DNA from 2 places in the Mesorhizobium sp. B4-1-1 genome. Region 1 is predicted to be linked to the other one. Evidence: riboswitches for the same ligand, from Rfam matches in the RefSeq annotation. Region 1 holds a riboswitch; the other holds the start of a gene.
What was found. Region 1 has a riboswitch for cobalamin ahead of bluB (5,6-dimethylbenzimidazole synthase). Riboswitches for the same ligand answer to the same signal wherever they lie in the genome.
Positions count from the first base shown of each region.

Region 2: it holds a riboswitch for cobalamin, as region 1 does, so the genes downstream of both, FJW10_RS13425 (CbtB domain-containing protein) here and bluB (5,6-dimethylbenzimidazole synthase) in region 1, are expected to answer to the same signal.

Region 1 covers NZ_VFTH01000003.1:95,777-99,741, reverse strand. The annotation lists gene FJW10_RS05230 (hypothetical protein) at 1-716, shown strand, start outside; gene bluB (5,6-dimethylbenzimidazole synthase) at 818-1,549, opposite strand; cobalamin riboswitch at 1,592-1,769, opposite strand; gene FJW10_RS05220 (histone deacetylase family protein) at 1,886-2,812, shown strand; gene FJW10_RS05215 (exodeoxyribonuclease VII small subunit) at 2,816-3,067, shown strand; gene FJW10_RS05210 (DUF2277 domain-containing protein) at 3,113-3,379, shown strand; gene FJW10_RS05205 (pirin family protein) at 3,389-3,965, shown strand, end outside.
Region 2 covers NZ_VFTH01000008.1:63,418-67,382, reverse strand. The annotation lists gene FJW10_RS13445 (mandelate racemase/muconate lactonizing enzyme family protein) at 1-120, shown strand, start outside; gene FJW10_RS13440 (DUF2934 domain-containing protein) at 219-542, shown strand; gene FJW10_RS13435 (PilZ domain-containing protein) at 753-1,133, opposite strand; gene FJW10_RS13430 (histidine phosphatase family protein) at 1,175-1,747, opposite strand; adenosylcobalamin (AdoCbl) riboswitch at 1,833-1,976, shown strand; gene FJW10_RS13425 (CbtB domain-containing protein) at 1,977-2,186, shown strand; gene FJW10_RS13420 (CbtA family protein) at 2,349-3,089, shown strand; gene FJW10_RS13415 (hypothetical protein) at 3,141-3,725, shown strand; gene FJW10_RS13410 (DMT family transporter) at 3,791-3,965, shown strand, end outside.

The DNA of each region.
Region 1 (3,965 bases):
CGGGCCATATCGCCGTCATGGTGCATCTGATCGACGGCCACGATGTCCCTGACGGCCAGAACCAGATCGCCTATGCCAAGGAAGTGGTCACCCAGCGTTTCGCCGAGGCCAACATCCTTTTCGTCGTCGACCAGCTGGTCAAGGGCGCCATCCGCGCCATCACCGGCCTGATCGGCGGCATAGCCGCCTTCCTGCCGATCCCGGGTCTGAGCGGCCTGGTCGGCTTCATCAACACCATCATCCGTATCTCGCTGACCTATGTCGACGAGATCATCCTCGGCTACAACATCCGCATCAAATCGAGCACGCCTTTCGAGACGGCCAGGCAAGGCGTCGTCCTCTACGCCCAGAACGGCAAGCACATGGTCAAGAACGCCGTCTGGCTGGCGGCGATCATGTGGGGCGTGTCCTTCGTCATCTTCCTTTTGATGCTGGCGCCCGCGGCCGCGATCCTCTGGGTCATGCCGGGCCAGCTTGCCGGCTGGGCTTTCGTGCTGGCCATCGTCTTTGCCTGGGCCTTCAAGGCGGCCTTCATCGAGCCCTTCGCCATTGCCTCGCTGATGCAGGTCTATTTCGCAGCCATCGAGGGCCAGGTGCCCAATCCCGAATGGGACCCCCGGCTGGCCGAGGCCTCGTCCAAGTTCAGGGAACTGCGCGACAAGGCGCTGGGCTCCTTCGGCGGCGGCTCGCGCTGGGATACGCCCCGGGCCGCCTGATCAGGATTTCGAAGGACGGCCTAAAGCGCGTCGCGTCGAAACGGATTCACGCGACGCGCTTTAGGTCGTTGCTTGATGCATGTCGTTGTCGCAAACCGAGGTCACTTTTGCGCGACATGCATTAGCCTTGCGATCGCCGATTTGAGCGGCGCCTCGCCGGCGCCGCGAAAAGTCTCGCTCATCACAAGCTCCGGCAGCGATAGGCGCTTTCCCCAGCCATGCGCCTCGAGGTCAGGCTTCGGCGCGAAGGCAGAGACGCGGCCGACGCAGAGATAGGCGATCGGCGTCACATGTTCCGGGATCGACAAGAGCTGCTTCAGCGCTTCCGTCTCGATGATGCTGACCCAGCCGACGCCGACACCCTCGGCCCGCGCCGCCAGCCAGAAATTCTGCACCGCGCAGACGGTGCTGTAGAGGTCCATCTCCGGATTGTGCCAGCGCCCGAGCGGCGAATCCTTCGACCGCTGCCGGTCGCAGGTGATGCACAGATTGAGCGCGCTTTCGCAGATGCCCTCGAGCTTCAGCTTTCGGTACAGCGCCTGCCGTTCCGCCTCGATCGCCGGCAGCTCCTGCTCGCGCGCGGCGAGGAACAGGTCGCGCACCTGCCGACGCCTGCCTGCATCGCGGATGACGATGAAGTTCCACGGCTGCATGTAGCCGACCGACGGCGCATGATGCGCGGCGGTGATCAGCCGCGCCAACACGCTGTCGTCGAGATCGTCGGGGACAAAATGGCTGCGCACGTCACGCCTGGTGAACATCGCCCGATAGACCGCGTCGCGCGCCAATTGGTCAAAGTCGTCGCCGCTCGCGGCGATCGCTGCTGCCGTCATCGCTTTTCCCCTTGCGACAAGCAATTTCCCGCCTGACCAAGCGGAAAACCATGTCTGCCGGGCCGGTCTTCTGGCTCGGGATCCTCCCGCATCCGGCGCCTTCCCGTCATCGACAGTGGCTTTGCCGGCGCGGTCCCCCTCACAGCGTTGGGCACGCCACGGAGTTCAACCGTGTTCCCGATTCTCCCGCGTCGCGGGCACCAGGCAGCGAGGAGACTTTACAGCGTAGCCTAAGCCGCGCCAATGGCGCCAGCGACACGGGCTGGCGCAATTTTCCCCAGCCATTCGGCTTTCCAAACATGGTCATCCGCGCCGCGGGTGCCTAGATTAGGCGCCATGGCCACCCGTCTCTACACGCATCCGATCTTCCTGGAACACCTCACGCCGCCCGGCCACCCCGAGCGGCCCGACCGCCTGCGCGCCATCGAACGCGTGCTCGACGACGACGCTTTTTCGGCGCTCGACCGCGTCAAGGCGCCGGAAGGCGATGAGAAAACGATCCTCTATGCGCATCCCGAGGATTTCGTCGAGCGCGTGCGCGCGGCGATCCCTGAGAACGGGATCGTGTCGATCGACGCCGATACCAGCGCCAGCCCGAAAAGCTGGCAGGCCGTGGTGACGGCGATCGGCGGCGCCAACGCGGCGGTGGACGACGTCTTCGAGGGCCGCGCGGCAAACGTCTTCGTCGCCGCCCGTCCGCCGGGTCACCACGCCGAAAAGACCACCGCGATGGGCTTCTGCCTGTTCAACACGGCCGCGATCGCCGCCCGCTACGCGCAGAAGAAGCATCAGGCCGAGCGCGTCGCCATCGTCGACTGGGACGTCCACCACGGCAACGGCACGCAGGACATTTTCTGGGACGACCCGTCGGTGCTCTATTGCTCGACGCACCAGATGCCGCTTTATCCCGGCACCGGAGCGAAAAGCGAAACCGGCGCCGGCAACATCATCAACGCGCCGCTCGCGCCGCAGACCGGCAGCGACCTGTTCCGCGACGCCTTCCTGTCGCGTGTGCTGCCGTCCATCGATGCCTTTGCGCCGGACCTGATCATCATTTCAGCCGGCTTCGACGCGCACCACCGCGATCCGCTGGCCGAGATCAATCTGACCGAGGACGATTTCGACTGGGCAACCGGGCAATTGATGGAACGCGCCGGCCGCCACAGCTCCAACAGGCTCGTCAGCCTGCTTGAAGGCGGCTACGATCTGCAGGGACTGGCATTTTCAGTCGCCGCCCATGTCGGGCGGCTGATGAAGGGATAGGGTATGGCATTGGAAGACAATGAGGACGTCAAGGCGATGAGCTTCGAACAGGCGCTCGACGCGCTGGAGAAGATCGTCGATGATCTTGAGCGTGGCGACGTCCCGCTCGACCAGTCGATCAAGATCTATGAGCGCGGCGAAGCGCTGAAGGCGCATTGCGACCGGCTGCTGAAAGCGGCCGAGGACAAGGTCGAGAAGATCAGACTGTCGCGCGACGGCAAGCCGGTAGGAACGGAGCCGTTGGACGCAGAGTAATTTGGACGACGGTGAGGCAGACAAAGCAGGTAAGGAGTTCAAGCTATGTGCCGCAACATCAAGACCCTGGCCAATTTCGAGCCACCGGCGACCAATGACGAAGTGCATGACGCAGCGCTGCAATTCGTGCGCAAGCTGAGCGGCTCGACCAAGCCCTCCAAGCGCAACGAGCATGCCTTCCACCATGCGGTCGAGGCGATCACAGCTATCGCGCGCGAATTGATCGATTCGCTCGAAACCAACCAGGAACCGCGCAATCGCGAGGAAGAAGCTGCCAAGGCGAAGGCCAGGTCGGCGCTGCGTTTCGCCTGAGGATCCGACATGAGCTTCTTTCCGGGAAACGATCCTGAACCGGGCGATGCCTTCGCCTGCGACCAGATCGAGTTGATGGTCGTCCCCAACGCCAAGGACATTGGCGGCTTCGAGGTGCGCCGCGCCCTGCCGACGGCGAAGCGCCGTCTGGTCGGGCCGTTCATCTTCTTCGACCGCATGGGGCCGGCGATCCTGCGCGCCGGCCATGCGCTCGACGTGCGCCCGCATCCGCATATCGGGCTTTCCACCGTCACCTATCTGTTCGACGGCAAGATCAGGCATCGGGATTCGCTCGGCACCGAAATGGTGATCGCGCCGGGCGACGTGAATTTGATGACAGCCGGGCGCGGCATCGTTCATTCCGAGCGCACGCCGGAGGAACTGCGCGGCGCGCCGATGTCGGTCTCTGGCCTGCAGACCTGGCTGGCGCTGCCCGACGGCAAGGAGGAGATTGCCCCGGTGTTCGCTAACACGTCGGTGGCCCGCTTGCCGCAGATCGATGCCGAGGGTGTCAGCGGCCGCGTCGTCATTGGCGCGTTCTCAGGACTGCGCTCGCCCGTGGCGACCGCCTCGGACACGCTTTACG
Region 2 (3,965 bases), on a different contig from region 1:
GACGCGAAGCACCCGATCGTCATCAAGCAAGGCCACATCGCCGTACCGCAACGGCCGGGGCTGGGCGTGAAACCGGAGCCCGGCATGTTCGGCAAGCCGGTCGCCATCTACGGGCCCTGAGCGGACGCGCCTGGAACAGCGCCGGTCGATCACCTTCGCGATGCCACGGATCGTTCCGCCCTGTCCTGCGTTCTCGTGACACGCAAGGAGGAACGGCAATGGACGACGATCGGACCGAGAAGATCAGGCAGCGTGCCTATGAGATATTTCAACGCGAGGGCGGTATCCTCGGCAATCACGAACGGCACTGGCAACAGGCCGAGTTGGAGATCGACCGCGAGGCGGCCCTGCCGCTGACAGCGGACGATGCTCTGCCCGAAACGCGCGAGATCGACAGCGCCGATGTGCTCACGGTGGAGGCGCTTGCCATGCGCACCGGCATTTCCGGCGATGAGGCGCAGGAACTGCTCGACCGGCTGGGCAACGACCGCGCGGCGATCGAGCAGGCGGCGCGGAGTCTGAAAGCGAAGGGGCGGAGTTGATCCATATTAAATCGAGCGCGAGTTGAGGTGGGAAGCACGGCCTGCAACAGGTAAGCGAGCAGCGCCACCCAAACGGCTGTCCTGCTCATTCGCAAATCCCTGCTGGTCCGGCAGTGGACGCGCTCGCGGCGGCTGCGTTCCCGATATGCCAGGTTGCACGTCGCCTTGGGCAGGATCAAATCAGGAATTGCTGAGCGGCGAGCCCGCGTATCAGTCTTTCGGCGCGTTGCTGTAGAGCGCCACGCCGATGCGGTCGTTGCGCCGCCACCGCACCCAAGCGCGATAGGCCGTATCGTCGGCCGGGACCTCGAGCAGGAAGCGGTCTGGGATCTCCACATCGGCGCCGATGCGCAATTCCGCACCTTGCTCGTGCTGATTTCTGACCGAGCAGCCGATCCTAACGCCGGCGGCGATGATCGTGGCTTCCTTGAGCACGAATTCGCGCGCATGAAGACGGCGCTCGGTCTCGGGAAAATTGGCCATATCCGACGGGCTCCTCAGGCAAGGCTCTCCTCGCAACCGGGCAGCACCATAGCAGCGAGGCGTTTCCGTTCCGTTAGCAATCACTGAAACGCGGAACGGCAGCTTCATAGGCCGACCGCGTTCATCGGGATCTTTCACGCCCAGAGGGTTCAACCAGAGACGATGACACCGCTCGCATGCAGCACCCAGCGGCGGCCGTCGCCGCGGAACTCGGTGAGCGACAGCGGCTCGATGTCGATCTTCCAGACCGAGGAAAGCGGCGCGCCCAGAACATGCACCATGGCCGCGCGGATCGGCAGGGCGTGCGTGAGCCCGATGGTATGACCGCTCTCGGAAGCGAGGCGCTCCATCAGCGCGGCGCCGCGCCGGGCGACGGCGGCAAGCGATTCGCCGCCATGGGGCGCCGCGTCCGCATCGGCGAACCAAGCCGCCATGCCTTCCGGATCCTCTGCCTGCACCTCCTCGAAGCCTTTGCCGGCCCAGCGCCCGAAGTCCTGCTCACCAAGCAGCGGCTCGACCGTCGCCTCGAGGCCGAGCGCCTCGGCCGTCTGCCGCGCGGCAAGCGCCGGACTCGTCCAGACGCGGTCGGCGCGGCGCAGCGAAACGGCCAGCGCAGCGGCGCGGTCGATGGCTTGCGGCTCCAGCCCCTCGTCACTCGGAAAGCGCCTCTTGCGCATGGACCGCGTCGCGCCGTTTGCGATCATCGTAAGGCGGGCGAGCATCCCAAAACTCCCTGGTCCAGTGAAATTTCGGCCGCGCGAAGCCGTGTTGGCCATTACATGTCGTTGACAGGCGAACGAAGTGCTGACAAGTGTTTTAGCGCTATACGGGATTGGAAGCCGGTGCGAGTCCGGCACGGTCGCGCCACTGTGATCGGCACCAGCCGAAAGTCAGGCCTTATTCCGCAGCATTGTTCGATCAACGGGACGCAGTATCCCACGGGAGGTCAATATGTCCGACACCACCTTCGCCCCCAGCTACGGTCCGGTTGCGATTCCGGTTCGCGAGCTTCTGCCCTGGGCCATCTTCGCCGGCCTGCTGTTGATGCTGGCGATCTATTTCGTCGGGGCGGAAGAAGGCGCGACGTCGCTGATCCGCGGCACCTATGTGCACGAATTCGTGCATGACGGCCGCCACCTGCTCGGCTTCCCCTGCCACTAAGACGGGGTCAGCATCGCTGAACTCGCTTCGATTCTGGTCTAACGCGATTCCGGACGGAAAACCGGCACGCAGTTTTCCTGGAATTGCTGGGTTGGTTTAACGCTATTCCGGACGGGAAAACCGCTACGCACTTTCCCTGGAATTGCTTAGAGGGTTAACGACATGGTCGGAAAACTTTTGCTGCGCGGCATGCTTGTCGGGCTGGTTGCGGGGATTCTGGCATTCGCCTTCGCCCGCGTCTATGGCGAGCCGCAGGTCGACAAGGCGATCGCCTTCGAGGAACAGCAGGCCCAGGCGGCCGGCGAGGCGCCGCAGCCCGACATGGTCAGCCGGGTCACGCAGGCCGGCATCGGTCTCGCGACCGGCGTGCTGGTCTATGGCGCCGCCCTCGGCGGGCTGTTCTCGCTGGTCTTCGCCTATGCCTATGGCCGGCTGGGTTCGCTTGGGCCCCGTGGCACTTCGGCGCTCATAGCGCTGCTCGGCTTCCTGGCGGTGATCGTGGTGCCCAGCCTCAAATACCCGGCCAACCCGCCCGCGGTCGGCAATGCCGAGACCATCGGCTACCGCACGGAATTGTTCTTCATCATGATCGTGGTCTCGATCGCGGCGATGGTGGCGGCGGTCGGCCTAGCGCAGCGGCTGTGGACCCGGCTCGGCGCCTGGAACGCCTCGATCGTGGCTGGGCTGGCCTTCCTCGTGGTCTTCGCGCTGGTGAAGGCAGCCCTGCCCGACATCAACGAAGTACCGGAGAACTTCTCGGCGACGGTGCTGTGGCAGTTCCGCGTCGCCTCGCTCGGCATCCAGCTTGTGCTATGGACCGTCGTCGGGCTCGGCTTCGGCGCGGTTGCCGAGCGCGTGGTCGCGGCGCGCGACCAGCGCAGCCCTGCCCGCCGCTTCGCCTGAAATCCGATGCGTCGGCCGCCACGGTTCCTTGCCCTGGCGGCCATTTTCTTTTTGGCAACCGCCCTTTCGATCATGACGGCGGTAGCACCCGCCGAAGCGCATAGCGGATCCTTCGCCCCGCCTCCTCCCGGCATCCAGATCCCGAGCCTGACCCACGGCCAGATGGCCGTGATCGCGCGCTACCGCGGCGAGATCCTCGAGCTCGCCCAGCGCCAGACCGCGACCGACCCGACCTTCCGGCGGCTCTACAATCACGGCAATCTGCAATTCACCTATTGCCTCTGGGGCCTGATGCCGGGCAGCCTCGGCGACGAGGAGAGCCCCTTCAACGAATGCAGCCACGCCTACCTCGCCACCGCCAAGGCGCTGCTCACTTATATGGCGACGATGCCCTCAGCCGAACGCAACGCGAAAGCACTAATCTCCGATATCGACGCCGACATGGTGCGCAGCGGCGCGTCGTGGATCCTGTGCCAGTATAGCGGCGAGGCCTTCAGCACCGGCGCCGTCGTCGAGCCCAGATGGCGCGACATGGTCTTCCACCTGCCGAGCCTCTGCGTGCTGCTTGCCACGATGGCGGCGCTCGTCGTCGCCGCATGGTCCATCTTCGGCACGCCGCGCGCCCGCGCGGCCTAGCCGAGCGCTGCGCGCCGGCGTAAGCATCGGCAATTGTCCGGTTCCCGGATTCGCAGCCGCCAGCCATGTTCGCCCCCGAAGCCTTCGCCGTCACCGCCGCCTTGTGCAGCGCGCTGAGCTCCATGTTCCTGAGCGAGCTCAAGGGCCGCGTTCCCCTGCTCCAGCTTGCCCGCTGGCAGATGCTCGCGACCTTCGTGATGACCGGCTCGGTGTCGTTGGCGATCGGCGGCTGGCACACGA